2 regions of the Streptococcus huangxiaojuni genome follow, and region 1 is predicted to be linked to the other one. Evidence: predicted binding sites of a transcription regulator. Region 1 holds the regulator's gene; the other holds the start of a gene.
What was found. The regulator Rex, encoded in region 1, represses fermentation and respiration genes when NADH is low (regulators of the CRP and FNR family bind a similar motif). The targets are predictions, from matches to a motif close to TTGTGAANTANTTCACAA.
Positions count from the first base shown of each region.

Region 2: the regulator Rex is predicted to act here: its motif matches at 7,661-7,678, upstream of adhE (bifunctional acetaldehyde-CoA/alcohol dehydrogenase).

Region 1 is NZ_JBFQEG010000036.1:3,947-14,145, forward strand. It holds gene AB3329_RS11100 (NAD kinase) at 1-667, opposite strand, end outside; gene yjbM (GTP diphosphokinase) at 642-1,310, opposite strand; gene AB3329_RS11110 (CYTH domain-containing protein) at 1,589-2,170, shown strand; gene AB3329_RS11115 (ribose-phosphate diphosphokinase) at 2,335-3,303, shown strand; gene AB3329_RS11120 (cysteine desulfurase family protein) at 3,309-4,424, shown strand; gene AB3329_RS11125 (DUF1831 domain-containing protein) at 4,426-4,776, shown strand; gene AB3329_RS11130 (redox-sensing transcriptional repressor Rex) at 4,925-5,563, shown strand; gene AB3329_RS11135 (gamma-glutamyl-gamma-aminobutyrate hydrolase family protein) at 5,573-6,271, shown strand; gene radC (RadC family protein) at 6,268-6,948, opposite strand; gene AB3329_RS11145 (glycosyltransferase family 8 protein) at 7,158-7,985, opposite strand; gene AB3329_RS11150 (AI-2E family transporter) at 8,036-9,157, opposite strand; gene AB3329_RS11155 (6-phospho-beta-glucosidase) at 9,290-10,199, opposite strand, start outside.
Region 2 is NZ_JBFQEG010000013.1:2,629-12,827, reverse strand. It holds gene AB3329_RS07740 (nucleoside phosphorylase) at 1-179, opposite strand, end outside; gene cysE (serine O-acetyltransferase) at 210-833, opposite strand; gene AB3329_RS07730 (SseB family protein) at 1,572-2,321, opposite strand; gene pnp (polyribonucleotide nucleotidyltransferase) at 2,327-4,492, opposite strand; gene adhE (bifunctional acetaldehyde-CoA/alcohol dehydrogenase) at 4,924-7,605, opposite strand; gene rpsO (30S ribosomal protein S15) at 7,999-8,268, opposite strand; gene def (peptide deformylase) at 8,583-9,197, shown strand; gene AB3329_RS07705 (LTA synthase family protein) at 9,216-10,199, shown strand, end outside.

The sequences.
Region 1 (10,199 bases):
GGATAACTTCGATCTTATCTTTTTTAGGAACAATGACTGATGACCCTAAAGTCCTAAACACTCTATTGTTGAGGCTGGAAATTTCTGTCAGCTGCAGGGCTTCAATCGTCGGGTGCAAAACAGCTCCTCCCAGCGATTTATTATAGGCGGTGCTGCCAGTCGGTGTGGAAACTGAAATGCCGTCGCCGCGAAAGCGTTCAAATTTAACATGATTGATGATCACATCGGCAACCATGGTCTTTTCAATTCGCTTAACTGTCGCCTCATTTAAAGCCAGACTTTTAATTTCTCGGCCATTGTCCAGCGTGATTTTAACTTTTAGAATCGGATAAGAGACTTTTTCCCCAGTATCTCTGCGCAGATTCTCAATAAGCTCATCAATTTCGAAATCCCGATAATCTGTGTAAAAACCCAGATGTCCCGTATGCACGCCGACAAAACGGACGTGGTTAAGCTCTCTTTCATATTTATGAAAAGCGGATAGAAGCATGCCGTCTCCTCCGATAGTAATGACAACATGAGGATTTTTTTTAGATAAATAAAAATCCGGATCATCCTTTAAACGGGCAAAAAGCTTGGCAGCAATCCGCCGGCTCTGATACTTGCCATTTGCGATGATAGCAACACGCATCATTTCTTTTTTACCTGTAATATTCATCTGTGTCATCGCTGTTTCCTACACCATCGTTTAGTTTTCTGCTTTCCGGGTCAAAAAGAAGCTGGGCTTCCCTGATATCCTCCCGTATTTTCCTTACTTCTTCATCAAGCTCATAAGCTATCTTGGCGGTTGTTTCCAAACGCTGCTTAATCTCCTGAGGAAATTCACCTTTATACTTGTAGTTCAAAGAATGTTCGATAGTAGCCCAAAAATTCATAGCCAGGGTACGAATCTGAATTTCAGCCAGAACCGTTTTCTGCCCTTGTATTGTATCAACGGGATACTCAATCACAACATGATAAGAGCGATAGCCGCTGGGTTTCATATTACGAATATAGTCGCGTTCCTGAACAATTCTCATATCATGCCTTTGCCTCAGCAAATCAAGAACATCGTCAACATCGTCAACAAACTGCACCATAATACGCAAGCCGGCGATATCCTGTATGTCCTGTGCAATGTTTTCCTCTTTAATGCTGCGCAGAAGCATCTTTTCCTGAATGCTTTCAACCGATTTGACCCGTCCGGTCACAAATTCAATCGGTGAATGGCGATTCTGCTTTCTAAACTGTTTGCGTATTCCCCGCAGCTTGATTTTTAATTCCCCAACTGTTTGAATATAGGGATCCAAAAATTCTTCCCATTCAAGCACTACTAAAACAGCTCCTTTCTCTAAGTATTATTAAAAGAACCGGCAAAGCATTTTAAGCTGCCAGATTCTCTTATCCGGCTGTTTGAGCCTGCCAGAGCCTAGTCAATACCAATCGACCTAGCGCAGACCTCTGAAACCAAGAACAGCTGGGCATCTATTTACTAAACTGCAGCCTTTTACATTTCCCAAAAGGGCAGTTTGCCAAATATCAGACTTTTTTATAAAATTAGTATAACATTATTTCATTATAACATAAAAGAAAACAAAGGAAAAATGGCATGACACATTTGGAAATCGAATACAAAACCTTACTTAATAAAGATGAATTTAACCGGCTGACAGCACATTTTTCCCATATTCCGCCAGTGACACAGACCAACTATTATTTTGATTCTCCTGATTTCCAACTCAAGGCACATCATATGTCACTGCGAATCCGGACCTTTTCAGACCGTGCCGAACTAACGCTCAAACTCCCTAATACTGTCGGCAATTTAGAACATAATCTCGATTTTAGTCTCCCTCAGGCCAAAGAAATCATAAAGTCCGGCCGGATCCCTTCCTGTCTTATCCGTGATTTAATTGAAGATAAGGGTGTCAGCCCGGATGATTTGTCGGTGTTTGGGCACCTTACAACAATCAGGCGGGAAAATCAAACAGCCATGGGACTGCTGGCCTTGGATTATAATCTTTATACCGGCCGCAAAGACTATGAGCTGGAGCTGGAAGTCACAGATGCCGACAACGGCAAAAAGCAATTTGCCGATTTTTTGGATCAGAATGCTATCACTTTTAAATATGCTAAAAGCAAAATTGCCAGACTGACCAGCAGTTTAAGGGCTGCAAAAAAGTTACCTTAAAAAGAACCTGAAATATTCGTGATTTTCTGGTAAAATAAAGTTAGCAGGCAAAATTTACGGCTGTCTGCTTTTGCTAAGCAGCACATACACAGTGATACTGATGTTTATTAAAACAATTCACTTGTCCCTTTCACTACAAAGAATGAAGGAGTTATATTAAGAATATGGCAGAACGCTACGCTGATAGACAGCTCAAACTCTTTTCGCTGACTTCCAATCCTAAAATTGCTGAAAAAATTGCCGAAGCCGCAGGGGTCCCCTTGGGAAAACTGACATCACGTCAATTTTCAGACGGCGAAATCATGATCAACATCGAGGAGACTGTCCGCGGTGATGATATTTATATTATTCAGTCCACCAGCTATCCTGTGAATGATAATTTATGGGAATTATTGATTATGGTCGATGCCTGCAAGCGGGCCAGTGCTAATTCTGTGAATGTTGTCATCCCTTATTTCGGCTATTCGCGCCAAGATCGAATCGCTGCTTCACGGGAGCCGATAACAGCAAAGTTGGTAGCCAATATGCTTGTCAAAGCTGGAGCAGACCGTGTACTGACTCTGGATTTGCATACTGTTCAAGTGCAAGGATTCTTTGACACTCCCGTTGATAACCTTTTTACTATCCCGCTGTTTGCAGACTACTACTACAATCTAGGACTGGTCGGTGACGAAGTTGTCGTTGTCAGTCCCAAGAATTCAGGAATCAAGCGTGCCCGCAGTTTGGCGGAATACCTCGATGCACCGATTGCTATTATTGATTATGCCCAAGATGATGCTGCCAGAGAAGAAGGCTATATTATCGGTGAAGTGGCAGGCAAAAAGGCTATCCTTATCGATGATATCCTAAATACAGGAAAGACTTTGGCAGAGGCCGCAAAAATTTTAGAACGCGGCGGAGTAACGGCTATTTACGCTGCAGCCAGTCATGGCTTGTTTGCTGGCGGTGCAGCAGATATTCTTGCGGCAGCTCCGATAAAAGAAATCCTTGTCACCGACTCCGTTTCCACCAAAGAGCCTGTTCCTGAGAATGTCAAATATCTCTCGGCAAGCCGGCTTATTGCAGATGCTATTATCCGTATTCATGAACGCAAGCCGGTCAGTCCGCTCTTTGCCTATACACCTAAGGATTGATTGCTATGGTATACCTTGATAATGCAGCTACTACTGCAATGACTCCAACAGTTATCGAAGCTATGACAGCTGCAATGACTGATACTTTCGGCAATCCGTCAAGCATTCACGCTTACGGCCGTAAAGCCAGTCAGGCACTAAGAACGTCCAGACAGACGATTGCTCATGCATTAAAAACAGAAGCCAGAAGAATTATTTTTACTTCCGGCGGAACCGAAGCTAATAATACTGCCCTTAAAGGCTATGCTCTAGCTAACCAAGATAAGGGCAAGCACATCATTACTACTGCAATCGAACACCCCTCTGTTCTGGAGCCGCTTCATTATCTGCAAGAGAAATTTGGATTTGAAGTCACCTATCTCCAACCCGAAAAGGGGGCTATTAGACTTTCAAGTCTGCAAAAAGCTCTGAGAGATGACACTATTCTTGTCAGCTTCATGCATGCTAATAATGAGACAGGCGACCTGCTGCCAGTTGAGGAAGCAGCTGCTCTCTTAAAAACACATCAGGCAGCTTTTCATGTTGATGCTGTCCAAACAATGGGAAAACTCCCTGTTTATCCTGAAGAAGTCGGAATTGATTTCTTATCAGCGACAGCTCATAAATTTCATGGACCCAAGGGGGTCGGTTTTCTTTATGCCAAACCCCTTCACTTTGACAGTTTGCTCCATGGCGGTGAACAGGAAGAAAACAGGCGTGCAAGCACAGAGAACCTCGTTTCAATTGTGGGAATGGCTCAGGCACTGGCAGACAGTCAGCTGCAGTTAAAAGAAAATCTCACCTACATACAAGGACTGAGAGACACTTTTTTAGAGGCTCTTGATCCTGATTCCTACTACCTCAACGGTTCATCAAAGCATCTGCCCCATGTCATCAATATAGGCTTCCCGGGGCAAAACAACGGTATTTTACTGACACAGCTTGATCTGGATGGTTTTGCTGTATCTACTGGTTCTGCCTGCACAGCAGGCACCGTAGACCCCAGCCATGTGCTGGCCAGCCTCTACGGCCATGATTCTGTCAGACTGCAGGAATCGATCCGAATCAGTCTGTCTAAGCAAAATACACGGGCAGAATTGCTGCAGTTAGCAAAAAAATTAAAAGAAATAACAGGAAAGTAAAATGGCATTTACAAAAAAAGTTACCCTTGACGGCTGTCAGTACAGCTACAGTATTAACCCTGACGTTAAGCCTTATACGCTGCGTGATACCACCTTTACGCAGAATACAATCGGCCACTATGAATTAAAGCGTTTGCTGGAAAAAGTTCCTAATTCCGGTGACGGTTTCCCTTTAAAAATAACTGTCCATAAAGATTTAAATGCATTTAAACTGGCTATTACCGACAAATCCGGCTTACGGTCAGTCAATATTTTCAAATCGTCGGAAGAAAATAAATTACTGCAGGATAAATTCTATTTTCTAATGGACAGTTTGGTTGAACGTCACATTTTTAGCAAAAATCCGGTTTGAATCTCTTTCATTCTTTTATACCGGCAGTCTGATAAAAAATCTTATGCAAGCATAAGGTTTTTTTGTCAGAAAAATTGACGTTCACCAAAATTGCTGATTTGATGACTTTTTTGTTACAATATAGATGAACTATTAAGGAGATGATATTGTGGCTATTGATAAATCTATCCCTAGGGCGACAGCTAAGCGTCTGTCGCTTTATTATCGGATTTTTAAGCGCTTTTACGCAGATAATGTTGAAAAAGCCAGTTCAAAACAAATTGCTGACGCGATGGGAATCGATTCTGCTACTGTCCGCCGGGATTTTTCATATTTCGGGGAGCTGGGCCGACGCGGTTTTGGTTATGATGTTACAAAGCTTATGAACTTTTTTGCTGATATTTTAAATGACCACTCAACCACTAACGTTCTGTTAGTGGGCTGCGGAAATATCGGCCGTGCTCTTTTGCATTATCGTTTTCATGACCGTAATAAAATGCAGATTGCTTTAGCCTTTGACAGAGATGATAATGAACTGGTCGGTACAAAGACATCTGACGGTATTCCCATCTATGGTATTTCCACTATTAAGGACCATATCCAGAAAACCGACATTAAAACTGCTATTTTAACCGTTCCCAGTACACAAGCACAGGAAGTAGCCGATCTTCTTGTGGATGCAGGAATCAAAGGTATCCTCAGTTTTGCTCCTGTCCGCCTCAATCTGCCTAAATCAGTCATCGTGCAGTACGTTGATCTGACAAGTGAACTGCAAACACTGCTCTATTTTATGAATCAAACAGACTAAGGAGGCAGCATGTCAAAAAAACCGATAATTGGCATCACCGCAAATCAGCGGCCCAATCCTGAAGCTAAAGAAGTTTTCTGGTCATATGTACCAAGTGGTTTTGTCAACGGGGTCAAAGCCGCAGGCGGCTTACCGCTTGTTCTTCCGGTCGGCGATCCTAAAACAGCTCCTGACTATGTCAGTATGATTGATAAATTGATTCTTATCGGCGGTCAAAATGTTGATCCCAGCTTTTACGGAGAAACAAATCAAGCCAGCGATGATGATTTTTTTAAAGAACGTGACATCTTTGAGCTGGCCCTGATTGAAGAAACAGTTAAGCAGAAAAAACCGATTTTTTCTGTCTGCCGAGGAACCCAATTAATGAATGTAGCATTGGGCGGTTCACTTTATCAGGATATCGAAAACCACTGGCAGGACCGGCCGGTTGACTACTTATCTCATGACATGGTAATCAAAGAGGATAGCAAGCTGGCTGATATTTACGGTTCAGTCAGCTCTATTAATTCTTTTCACCATCAAAGTATCAACCACTTGGCCAGCGAATTGCGTGTCATTGCTGAGGATCCAAAAGACGGAACAATTGAGGCTGTAGAATCTATCGACCCAAGAATGCGTTTTTTAGGTGTTCAATGGCACCCTGAACTTTTGTATGAAACGCGCAAGGAAGATTTGGACCTTTTTAGATATGTTGTCTGCGAACTTTAAAGCAGACCCGTTTCCTCGCGAAAACTATAATAATCACGCCTACTGACGATAATGTGATCAAGACAGACAATCCCCATGTCTTCACAGGATCGTTTTATTTTTTCTGTAAAGCGCAGGTCGTTTTCACTGGGAACAAGCGATCCCGAAGGATGATTGTGAACAAGAATAAGGGAGGTAGCCATATTTCTGCAGGCATAATGCAGAATTTCCCGCGGCTCAGCGATAGAACGTCTGACTGTTCCGATAAAAATCGTCCGCTGTTCAATAACCCGATTTTGTGTATCTAAATAAAGGGTCAGCAAATGTTCTTGCTTCTTGCTTCCCAGCTCTATAATCATTTTCTGTGCCAGCCGTTCGCTGCTTAGAATCCTTTCGTTCTGGTAGTATTCTGCCTTATTAATCCGGTTGGCCAGCTCCAGCATTGCTTTTATTTCTATTGATTTTACTCTGCCTACTCCCTTGATGCTCTGCAGCTCCTGCAGGGATAAGTCGCGAAAATCGGCCAAACTGCGGATGTCTTTCAAAATCTGTGTTGAGACTTCTAAAACCGGCTTTTGCTTTGTGCCGGTACGCAGTAAAATGGCCAGCAGTTCCTGATTGCTGAGTTTTTCAGCCCCCAAATCAGCCAACCGCTCTCTCGGCAGCAAAGCTTCTTCTTTCAATTCAACTGTATACATTTCTTTTACCTCCATCTATTTATTCGAAAAAAATAAAAAGAGCCGGTCTAAAAGAACTGCCCCTAGCCCCTAGTTTTAAAGGAATGACATGCCCTAAAAACCTAGTGAAAAAGATGGCAAGTGATGCAGGCATCACTTGCCATCCCCTATTTTCATACAGATTTTAACGGCCATTTTCTCTTGTCAAAAAACCTAGCAATGTCTATTTGCTAGGTTTTTATTCTGGCGGTCAGATGCTGATAGTGCTTATAGAGGGCACTGTAGCGGCCTCTATAGTCTTTTTTCCATGGTTTATCCCGTCCGCAAAAATGCAGAAAAACGGTATGTTCAATAACCCAGTCTAAATCCCATTTGCCCGAACTTCTGGTAAAATACAGAATATTGTAACGCGCATCATAATTATAAATCTGATCAGGAATCAGAAGAGTTTTGTGACCATAGAGGGCATTGAGAATATCCTGATCCGGCAAAAAGAGCAAAAGACTGTTTTTCTCAATGTAAGACAGAATATCCTGACGTCTCACTTCCTGCCGGCCTAATTCCAAATTCATCAGCAGCACTCCTGAATTAAAATACCCTTCTGATTCAAAGTTTCTCAGACGCAGTTTATTGACTAGCTCCGGTATATTGGTATCAGAAGTATGGCTGGCTGCAGCAAAAAGTTTATCAGAGAGATCTAAACGGTATAAAGGGATAATATCATTCAAACAGAGAATGTCTGCGTCCATATATAAAATCCGGTCTAAATGCTCGGGCAAGTATTCATGAGCTAAAAGCCTGTAATAAATCGTTTCCGGATAGCGATTCGTTGTCGGTGCATCTTCAAAGGCTTCCTCGCCGATGACAACGGGGAAATAAGCAAGACCCAGCTGCCGGCAAAAATCGGTAATTTCATTATTTCTGTGCAGCAATTTTTTCTGTAAAACATAAACGGCCATATTTTTAACCGTTGCATTTTGCCAAACCGAAAATAAGGTTACCTTAAACTGATCAACATAGCTGTCGTCAATTGAATAAAGCAGATTTAGTGGTTCCATATCATCTATTCTAACATTTTAGCAGTCATTTGCAATAAAGCTGCAGTGTTTTAATCGTTTGATGGCTGCTGAGCCTGATGCTTGTCCACATTGTCTTTAATAATTTGATAAGCTGAAGCACTCAAAGGCACTGCAATAAGCATACCGACAACACCAAAAACAGCGCCTCCGACGATAACCGAAAACAAAACCCAGATGGCAGGCAGGCCAATAGAGCCGCCCACAACCCTAGGATAGATAAGATTGCTTTCAAGTTGCTGGAGTATAATCAAAAATATTAAAAAGAAAAACGCCTGTTTGGGTGATTGTGTAAAGACTAAGATCGTTCCTAAAAGACCGCCTAAATAAGCTCCGATAACTGGAATAATATTAGTAAAACCAACTAAAACACCGACTGTCGTAGCAAAAGGAAAGTTAAAAATCATCATACCAATGGTACAGAGGGTGGCCAGAATGAAGGCTTCAATAGTCTGACCGGCAAAAAAACCGCGAAAACGCTGATGCACAATTCCCAGTACATAGTAAATTGAAGCAGCATATCGCGTCAGGTAGGTATCGATCAGCAAATGAAACTGGTGCCTTAGCTGTTCTTTACTGGAGAGAACATAAACGGAAAATACCAGGCTGACAAACACATTCACTATCGTTGACGCAATAGAGGTAACCGATGTTAAAAGTCCCGTCAGTATAGCTAATACCTGAGTCAGAATCTGCTGGCTGTAGCGAGAAAGAGTGGCTGTTAGATCTGTTTCAAGCCCAAAGTAATCCAAAACTTTAGCAAACTGTTTGTTCTCATAAAGTTCTGTCAAAAATTTCTGTAATGCATCAGTATCAATAGTCAAAAGCGAACTGAGACTGGATATTAAATCCGGTATAACAATAGAAAAAAGCCAGACTATCAAAGCAATAAAACTTAGGTAGGCTGAAATCATTGCCAGCAGCCTTTTTAGCTTGAATTGCTTTTCCGAAGTTAACAGCAGGCCAAACAACCTTTCATAGGCAGCCATAACAATATTAACAATATAAGCAAGTGCAGCCCCGATTACAAAAGGCTGACTGGCTGTCCAAACAGTTTTAAGCAGTCGAGCTCCGCCTGACCAGTTAGCCTGAATAAAATAGCAAATCACAAAAACAGCAATTAAATAAGTCGCCTGTTTTTTACCGAACTTCATACTTCCTCCTATTCCTTTTTCACATTATACACTAAATAGGAGCGGAAATAAACCCGCTCCTGTCAGGATAAGATAAATAGAAAAAAATCGGTTTAGTAAATCCAGCCTGCTGACAAAGCACAGCAAACTAATTTAGTCAAGCTCTGTTCCGTTGGAGGCAATGACTTTTTGATACCAAGTAAATGATTTCTTTTTGGAACGCTTAAGGCTTCCTTTTCCTTCATTGTCTCGGTCAACATAGATAAAACCATAGCGTTTCTTCATCTCTCCGGTTCCGGCTGAGACCAGATCGATACAGCCCCAAGTTGTGTAACCCCAAACAACGACACCATCTTCATTAATAGCCTGATTCATAGTTTTAATGTGCTCCCGCAAATAATCAATACGGTAGTCATCGGCGATAAAGCCATTTTCATCAGGCAGATCAACCGCACCAAGACCGTTTTCTACAATAAAGAGCGGTTTTTGGTAACGATCCCAAAGCGTGTTCAGAGTGATCCTCAGTCCCAGTGGGTCAATTTGCCAGCCCCATTCTGAAGCTTGCAAATAGGGGTTCTTAAGTGAAGCAAAAATATTTCCGGCAGTTGTCTCTTTTAAAGATGTATCAGCTGAAGCTACACGGCTTGAGTAATAGGAAAATGAAACAAAATCAACAGTATGCTCTTTCAAAAGCGCTAAGTCTTCTGCAGTCATTTCAACTTTCAAACCGCTTTTAGCAAATTTTTTCTTAGCATAATTAGGGTACTCTCCTCGTGCCTGAACATCAATAAAGAAATAATTTTCACGATCTTCATTCATAGCTTCCCAATAATCAGCCGGATGGCAGGTATTAGGATAATACTGGCCCGCTGCCAGCATACAGCCCACCTTGTTATCAGGGTCTGTTTCATGGGCAATTTTTGTCGCTAAAGCTGATGCCACTAATTCATGGTGAGCAGCCTGATACTTGATTTCCTCAGCGTTTTCGCCCTCCTCAAAGTAAAGTCCGGCCCCCATAAACGGAGCATGCAAAATCATATTGATTTCATTAAAAGTCAGCCAA
Region 2 (10,199 bases), on a different contig from region 1:
TTGCCATTGAGGTTTTGCAAATAACCGCCAAAATGAACTTGTGGAAGCCCAGCCAGTTCTTCCACCATGTCACCGGCAAAAGAAAGAATAATGGTTTCACAGACCTCTCCGCCGCCTCGAACAGCTTTGTCTGTCGGTTCGATAATAGCAGGACTGTCATCAAATTCATTCAACAGCATACTGCCTCCTATAACTTGCTGCCTCCACTATCAAAGCTTAGAAGAGTGTAAGCTTGCATAACGCGCTTCTTCCAGTTTCGATGTGTAGTATTTTGATTCCCGTTCTTCTTCAAGCTGACTGATAGCAGCCTCATCTTTCTTACCATGGACACGGACGACCTTAGCCGGAACACCTACTACGGTGACATCAGGCGGAACATCCGCAACAACAACCGCAGCAGCACCAACCTTGGCATTCTCTCCAATTTCAATAGGGCCGATGACCTGAGAATGGGCCGAAACAAGAGCACCCTTACGGACAGTGGGGTGACGCTTGCCCACATCCTTTCCGGTTCCCCCTAAGGTTACGCCGTGATAGAGCATAGCCCCTTTTTCTACAACAGCCGTCTCTCCAATCACCAAACCTGAACCATGGTCAATAAAGACCCCTTCAGCAATTTGAGCACCCGGGTGAATTTCAATCTGCGTCCAAAATCGCCAAAACTGGCTATGCATCCTCGCTAACAAGCGAAAACCATGCACCCATAAAAAATGAGACAGCCGATGTGCAGCCAAAGCCTTTATCCCCGGATAAGTCAACAATACTTCAAGTGACGTACGGGCGGCCGGATCATTTTCTTTTACAATAGCAATACTTTCTTTCCACCAGCCCATAACAACTCCTTCCAATAAGATACAAAGGCCGTTAAAAGAGCAAAGCAAAAATAGGAGACTGACCGCTGAGTCACTACAGACTCAAGGGAAGTCTATCTTTTTTGCACAGCTCTTAGGCCGTGTTCAATTCACAAGATACAAAGCCCGTTAAAAACGCAAAAGGAAAATAGGGGACTGACTGACGAATCGCAAGATTCTAAGTCAGGACATCTTTTTCCCGCAGCGTTTAGGGCGTGTTCAGTTCAAATAAGATACAAAGCCCGTTAAAAACGCAAAAGGAAAATAGGGGACTGACTGACGAATCGCCAGATTCTAAGTCAGGACATCTTTTTCCCGCAGCGTTTAGGGCGTGTTCAGTTCAAACAAGATACAAAGCCCGTTAAAAACGCAAAAGGAAAATAGGGGACTGACTGACGAATCGCAAGATTCTAAGTCAGGACATCTTTTTCCCGCAGCGTTTAGGGCGTGTTCAGTTCAAACAAGATACAAAGCCCGTTAAAAGAGCAAAGCAAAAATGACGGTAAGTCCGAAATCTTTGATTTCGCAGACGCAGCTCTGCCAGAACGACTAGAAGGGTGCGGGCGGCCGCTAGGACGACAAAGCCTTCAGACATCTACGGCGGTCAGGATAAACAGTGAAGCAGAATCGCAAATTAGAGGTCTCCCTCACTCTCTAATTTTCAAGTTCGGGCTGAAATCATCTGCTGGATCAATTCACTCCCTCGCATTTAGCCTTATTTTAAACATCAATATCCGACCAATTAATTAAAATTTGCTCTTCATCAAATGGGTTAACAGCGAGACCAAAGGTCTCTTCTGTTTCTGCCTGACCCTCCCTTGGTTTATAAATATCTTCAATTTTCCAAGTCAGAACAAGGCCCTGCGCTTGTCGGAAGGCACCTCCGAATTCTTCCTTATTGTACCATTTGGCAAAACTGACCAGGTTAGAGAAAATGGGGACATAGCGTTCCCCTTCCGGGGTAGCCATAATTGGAAAAAGACGTTCAAAATGATTATCTTCCTGCGGATGAATGTAGACAGGCACCAGATAATATTTATCCATGGTATCGGCCTGTAGATTTTTTTCATTCAGCAAGTGATCCAAAATAGAACTGTAAGTCGCCAAAAACTGGATCATATCCTTGCTTGAAAAAATAGTTGAATTTCCAAAATCTCCTGTTTTTTTCAAGTTGAAAGCCAAACCGGCAGAGCCTTTGGCAATCCCCTCTTCCAGGACAGTCAAAGCAGATCGCTTGGTCCAGTGCTGATTTCTGGCACTGATTTCCTCTTTTTTAAAATTATCTAAATCGGTAAAATCGGTAAAGACTGGAGTCACTTGCTGGCCGCTGATTTCAAGAATATAGGGCTGATCACTGGCCAAAACAGGATAGCTGTGCAGGGCATTGACTAAGGCAATGCTGTCTAAAAAATGGTCAGGGTCTGCAATAAACTTTCGCAGACTGACATCAAGTTCTTCTATTTTGCTCATGTCCTCTATTTTTCTTTTCTATTATGATGATGTTTGTGGTGCGAATGCTCTTTGTGATCTTTTTCTGACCGCTGCGGACGCGGAAGCAGGGCTTTCATTGAAGCATCTACCCGGCCTTTATCGTCAATCTTGATAACTTTAACATCAACTTCATCACCTAGACTCAGCACATCTTCCACTTTGTTCACCCGTCTCCAGGCCAGCTCGGAAATATGCACTAATGCATCTGTTTTTTCAAAAAGATTGACAAAAGCACCAAATTTTTCAATGCGCACAACCTTACCGTGATAAACTTCATCCACCTTAGCTTCGCGGACCAAACCGGCAATAATCTCTTTAGCCCGTTCAATAGCTGACTGATCGCTGGAATAAATAGCAACATGACCTTCTTCATCAATATCAATCTTAACGCCGGTTTCTTCAATAATTTTATCAATAGTCTCCCCGCCTCTGCCGATGACAATTTTGATTTTATCAACATCAATTGTCATCGTATCGATCTTAGGCGCTGTCGGCGCCAGTTCAGGCCGCGGCTGAGGAATTGTAGCTTCGATTAAATCTAAAATTTCAAAGCGGGCTTTCTTGGCCTGAGCCAGAGCCTCTTCTAAAATTTGCGGTGTGATACCGGCAATTTTGATATCCATCTGCAAGGCAGTAATCCCTTGGCGCGTACCCGCTACTTTGAAATCCATGTCGCCAAAGTGGTCTTCCAAACCTTGGATATCTGTCAAAATGGTATACCGTGTCCCGTCTGAAATCAGCCCCATTGCAATACCGGCAACAGGTGCTTTGATAGGGACACCCCCAGCCATTAAAGCTAGAGTTCCGGCACAGATAGAAGCCTGTGAAGAGGACCCATTGGACTCCAGTACCTCTGCCACCAGACGGATAGCATAGGGGAAATCCTCAAAACTAGGCAGCACCTGAGCCAAGGCCCGCTCACCGAGTGCACCGTGTCCGATTTCCCGCCGCCCGGGTGCACCGTAACGTCCGGTTTCCCCGACAGAATACTGAGGAAAATTATAGTGATGGATGAACCGTTTCTTATATTCTGGGTCTAAACCGTCAACAATCTGAGTTTCCCCCATAGGGGCCAGAGTTAATACGGATAAAGCCTGTGTCTGCCCGCGTGTAAAGAGGCCGGAGCCATGAACCTGCGGCAGAAAATCGATCTCAGCGTCCAGCGGACGAATTTCATCAATCCTGCGGCCGTCCGGACGAATCTTATCTTCAGTAATCAGGCGGCGAACCTCTGCATGCTCCATCTGCTCAAGAATTTCAGCCACATCCCGCATGATGGTATCCAAATCTTCGGCATCTGCAAACCGCTCTTCATAGACAGCTTTCACTTCTTCCTTAAGTTTTTCGGTAGCCGCTTCACGAGCCTGCTTTTCCTCAATCTGAACCGCTTTTTGCAGCTCGAGAGAATAGGCTGCAGTAATTTCTTCCTGAAGACTGCTGTCGACTTGCAAGAGTTCAACCTCGGCCTTAGGCTTGCCAACCTGAGCAATGATGTTCTCTTGAAAAGCAATCAGCTCCTTTATCGCCTCATGTCCCTTGAGCAAGGCTTCAAGCATAATCTCTTCAGATAGTTCCTTAGCCCCAGATTCTACCATATTAATGGCATCTTTCGTCCCTGCTACAGTTAAATCTAAAAGCGATTGCTCTTTTTGCTGGGCTGTCGGGTTAATGATAAAGTCCCCGTCAATGTAAGCCACCTGAACACCGGCAATCGGACCCTCAAAAGGAATATCCGAAACAGATAAGGCCAGTGATGAACCCAGCATCGCGGTCATAGGGGCGCTGGCATCTGCATCGTAAGACAGAACCGTATTTATGACCTGCACTTCATTACGAAACCCTTCTGCAAACAGCGGCCGAATCGGGCGGTCAATCAAACGAGCCGTCAGAGTCGCATCTGTTGAAGGGCGGCCTTCCCGTTTATTAAATCCTCCCGGAAATTTCCCGGCTGCGTACATCTTTTCTTCGTAATTCACTTGTAGAGGGAAGAAATCCCCAGCAGACATTTTCTTTGACATGGTAGCAGCTGTCAGTACAGTGCTTTCCCCATAGCGAATCAAGGCGGCACCGTTGGCCTGCTTAGCCAACTGGCCGATTTCAACGATGAGGGGCCGGCCGGCAAAAGTTGTCTGAAAAACCTGTTTTGTCATTGTCATCTCCTTAAGTCATCAAAAACATTTAAAATACTATCTATCCGGATGAAGCTGCTAAAACCCAGAGGTTAGGCCAAGGTCAGCAGGCTGATACCTTAGAAATAGTGACGTTTTTGCTTCTTATAATAATGATAGCATACGTGTTTTCTACAAAAACTAATCTGTAAGGCCTTTACAAACTTGTTTTTGTATAAAACCACGTATTGTTATTATCATACCATAATTTAAGCAAAATAAAAAATCCGGAAAACTGTCTCTTTTTCAAAAAAATGCTGTCTTTAAAATGAGCAGCAGATGATTTTCTCTTCCCTAATTAAGAAAAAGAGGCTGGGACAAAAGTCCCTGCCTCACTTTACTTTTTTAAATATATGCGTTTGACACAGTGGTTGATTGGAAATTCTTGTCCCACTTCCCATTTTTATCAACTCTTAGAACTGGTCAATTAACAATTGTTTCAGCTCAGCAATGTAAGGCTGACGCGGGTTGGCAGGAGTACATTGATCATCGTAAGCCAGACTTGCCAAACGGTCAACAGCTGCATCAAAGGCTTCTTTGGTAACGCCATTAGCAGACAGTTTAGGTTCAACACCAACAGCATGCATAAGTTTATCGATGCGTTGGCAAAGTGCTTCGACTAATTCCGCATCATCTTTGCCCTGCAGACCCAGATAGCGGGCAATATCAGCATAATCGCGCTGTGCACGGTATTCTTCATAGCGTGGGTAGACAGAGCGTTTAACATTGCCGGATACGCCATTGTAGCGGATAACATGCTGCATAGCAATGGCAATAGCAAGACCATGCGGCAGACCGAATTCTCCGCCGGTTTTGTGAGCAAGAGAGTGGTTAATACCTAAGAAGGCATTCCCAAAGGCCATACCGGCAATTGTAGAAGCATAATGCATATTTTCTTTAGCCTGTTCTCCGCGCAAAGTCGGATTTTGAGGATCATAGTTATAAGCATCTTCTAAATTCTCAATAATCAGTTTGATAGCTTCAAGCGACCAAGGTCTTGTGAAGTCAGAAGCCATCACTGAAACATAAGATTCCAGCGCATGTGACAAAGCGTCAAGACCTGACCAGGCAGCAGTCCGTTTTGGCACAGTCATAACAAATTCCGGATCAACAATTGCCACTTGCGGAACCAGCTCATAGTCGGCCAGCGGGTATTTGACATGAGTGAAATCGTCAGTAATAACAGCAAACGGTGTCACTTCAGCCCCTGTCCCTGAAGTTGTCGGGATACAGAAGAGGCGTGTTTCTGTTTGGTGTTTGAATTTGACAATCCGTTTACGGATATCAATGAATTTTTGCTGCAGTTCAAGGAAGAACTCGCTTACATTATCATAACTGTCGAGCCAGCCGGCTTCCTTATCAAGCGATACCTCATAAATCAAGCGAGCAATCTTAGACGCATCAATTGCGGAACCCCCACCGATAGCAATAACGGTGTCCGGTTTGAAATCACGCATTTGTTTGGCAATTTCGATAGTTTGGCCTAAAGTCGGATCTGGTTTGATGGTGCCATAAAGAGATGTCACAACCTTTTCATCGCGTAAAGCGAGCTGCGCATAAACTGTGTCAACAAAACCGAACTGAACCATACCAGGGTCAGCTACGATAAGCGCGCGCTTCATTGGTTCATAGGCATCCTGCAAGTAAGAAATGGCATTCTTTTCGTAGTAAGTTTTTTCCGGCAGACGGACCCATTGCGGACGATTGCGGCGCTTAGCAACAGTTTTTACATTCAAAAGGTCGCCGGTTGATAAATTGTGAGACAATGAATTTTTCCCCCATGATCCTGTTCCAAGAGTTAAGCTGGCTTGCAGCGCATCTGTGTAAACATCTCCGATACCGCCGACTGAGTCTGGCTGGTTAACCAAGATACGAGACGAATTCAGAGCATCACCGAATTCAGTGACAAACGGATCAGACTGTGAGCCGATTTGAATAGCACAGTTGTGGCCTGCCCCTTGATAATCTAGAAGAGCAGCTACGATTTCGATACCGTCCTGACGGTCTTTAGCTTTATAAACAGAAAGGAGAGGAGAAAGCTTTTCAGATGACAGTTTTTCACCGATATTTTTCTTATCCAGTTCAAACAAGAGGACATCTTTGCCTTCCGGCAGCTTCACTCCGGCCTGTTCGCAGATCCATTGCGCCGACATACCGGCAACCGGTCCATTTACCCCGTGACCATCATTGAAAACAAAATCTTCAAGTTTTTTGTAATCTTTCTTAGGAACCAGATAAGCGCCTTTTTCCTGCATTTTTTCCAGCCACTCTTTGTAAACCGGAGCTGCAACAACTGCTGAATTTTCAGTAGCACAGATCATACCGTTATCAAAACGTTTTGACAGGAGAAGATCTTCGACTGCCCGGTCGAGATGGGCTGTCGCATCAACAAAGACCGCACCGTTACCGGCACCGACACCCATAGATGGATTACCTGATTTAAGAGCCGCATTAACCATGCCCGGACCGCCTGTTGCCAAAATAGAAGCAATATTTTTGTTGGAAATCAAAGCGCTGGTATTAGCGATTGATGGAGTGTCAATCCATTGAATAATATTCTCAGGTGCACCGGCTTTAACAGCTGCATCGTATAAAATTTGGGCTGCATGTGCTGAACAGTTTTGAGCCGCTGGATGGAAAGCAAAGACAATAGCATTTCTGGTTTTCAGAGCTACTAAAATCTTAAACATGGTTGTTGAAGTCGGATTGGTTGTCGGCACGATTCCGGCCAGCACACCCAGAGGAGCTGCGATTTTAACGCCGCCTGCAACCTTATCTTCACCGATAATGCCTACAGTTTTTTCATTTTTAATTCTTTCGTAGACATACTCTGTAGCAAAGTGATTTTTCGTATCCTTATCTTCAACAATACCACGGCCGGTTTCTTCATGAGCTTCTTTTGCCAGCTGAAGAGATGCTTCAGAACCCGCCAAGGCCATAGCTGCAACGATTTTATCCACCTGCTCCTGTGTATAAGTCGCATAAACCGCCTCAGCAGCCAAAGCCTTTTCAACTAAGCCGTTCGTATACTGAGCCGCAGCCTCTTCTTGTGAAAGTTCTGCTTTTTTAACGTCTGTTTTTGCTTCTTTAACCATTAAAAACTCCTTTGTAAAATAGCGATGGCTGAATTTCCAAGCTAAGAAAATTCATTTGTGATTTTTTTCACTTGTTATTATATAATTTTCCCTGCATGAAATCAAGTGTTTTTTGTGATTTTTTTCATTTATTTTGCCAGAGGCCGGCTCAAGGCCCAACAGGACAGGGATAAGAAGGATTTGATTTCTTAAAAATAAGACTGATTGAATGAGGCATAATATAAAAGCTGTCAAATAAAATCAAAGAGAAAGGAAGCTCCAATAGTCTGAAGTACTTCTGTACTATTGGCCTGCCGCTGCTTTCCAGTCATCCCGGCCTTCATTGTCTAAAAAAAGAACCTAAAGCCAAAATCGTTTGTTCGGGCTTTAGGTTCTTTAAATAATTATTTTTGCTTAGCGGCGCAGTCCTAAGGACTGAATCAGCTCACGGTAGCGGTTGACATCTGTACGGCGCAGGTAAGCCAGCAAGTTCCGGCGGTGGCCGATTTTCTTCATCAGTCCGCGGTAAGTCGCATGGTCTTTTTTATGCTGCTTGATATGCTCGTTCAAATGGTTAATTTCCCAAGTCAGAACAGCTACTTGTACTTCAACACTGCCCGTATCGCCTTCATGGCGCGCATATTGTGCAATAATTTCATTTTTTTTCTCTTTTGAGATTGCCATAATTTTTCTCCTTTTATTGCTTCATCCGAGTTCTGGGTTTTGGCATATCCCGGAACCAAGAAAAAGTTAGTTAGTCTTTGCGACTGCTCCTATTGTAACAAATTCAAAAAAGCCCGTCAAACATTAATTAAACTAACTGTCGGATCTTTCTTTATATCTCAGCTAAAAAATTCAAAGATAGAAAGGCTTTGGCAGCAGGACAAGAACAGCTTGTCAGTTAGAACTCTCTTCTTTATTTACAGGGCATTTTGTGATATAGTAGATTTGTTTGAATTCAAAAATAATTTAATATCGCATTAATAAAGGAGAACAGCATGTCAGTACAGGACAAATTAATACGGCCGAGCCATGTCATTACAATGGATGATATCATTCGTGAAGGGCACCCTACTCTGCGGGCACGGGCTAATGATGTCAGCCTGCCCTTACAGGACGAGGACATTATTCTGGGGGAAAAAATGCTGCAGTTTCTTAAGAACTCTCAGGATCCTGCGACAGCTGAAAAAATGGGCCTGCGGGGCGGTGTTGGTCTGGCTGCTCCCCAGCTCAATATTTCTAAACGGATTATTGCCGTGCTGATTCCTAATCCAGAGGATGAAGACGGCAACCCACCGGCAGAAAGCTATAGTTTGCAGGAAGTCATGTATAATCCCAAGATTGTTGCTCATTCCGTACAAGAAGCTGCACTGGCTGACGGCGAAGGCTGCCTGTCCGTTGATCGGGAAGTTCCCGGATATGTTATCCGCCATGCTCGTGTAACCGTTGATTACTACAATAAAAACGGGGAAAAACAAAGGGTCAAGCTAAAGGGCTATCGAGCTATTGTCGTTCAGCATGAAATTGACCACACAAATGGTATTATGTTCTATGACCGCATCAATGAAGCCGAGCCTTTTGCTGTTAAAGAGGGCTTGCTGATTATTGAATAAAACATCAAGGAGAGCATTGTGAAAAGAATTGTCAACTGGATTGAAAAGCGGCAGAAATTCCTCATCAGCCTTGTCTGTGCTTTAGCCTTTTTTTCCTATGTCTTTTTGCTGCGCAATGAATTAAAAATAGCTGATAACAGCGGCAATATCAAGATTGTCGCAGCCAAGCAAAAAGACCCTTTAGCAGCTGGCTACCGCGGAAACACACGGCAAATTGCCTTGGAGGGGCAGCCGCTGAATGATGAAGAAATTATTCGCAATGACTGGGGTGTATACAGCGCTGCCGTACCTATTCCCATTAACATAACAGAAGCCACAGATGATCTGGAAAATCCGACTATGGAAATCCAGCATGATGGACCGGTCAGAAACATTTCCTTTGAATACAGCCGTTATTATTTAGGCGGTTACCTGCAGATTTATCTTGATGATGTCCTTTACATGCAGATAAATACTTATCAGGAAGAGGAAAGCTATGAACTGCTAACCATTGATTTCCCTCAGCATTACGGCTTAAGTGCTGCAAATGCTGGCTGGTGGCTGCAAATCATCGTTTTAGCAGCAGTGCTGCCTGTCTTTGTCCGGCTGGAGCTCTACAAAAAAATGCGCATCCAGCAGTTCCTTCTGGCCTTTGGACTGCTGGCTGCAGCTTGTTATGCCTTATCAGCCGGATTAGCTTACACGCTGCCGCAAAGCTTTGTCTTTTCTAATACGCTCTACAGCTTTGACAAGGCTATGCTGGTGTTGAGCCTGTTCACCTTCTTATCATTAATTTTGGGACAGGTCCTGCTTTATTTCGTCAAAAAAAGGTGGCGTTTTTTGGGGCAGATTCTTTATCTGCTTTTGATCGCTCTTGCGCCGCTCTTAACCTTTTACCTGCTGGAGAGTCCTTCGGCTTATGATTCTAATTTAAATGCAGCCGATATTCCGGCCAATCTGGCTATTATTACTATCGTTTGGCTGAGTCTGGCTATGATAACCACTTCCCTGCGCTTGGCGAGC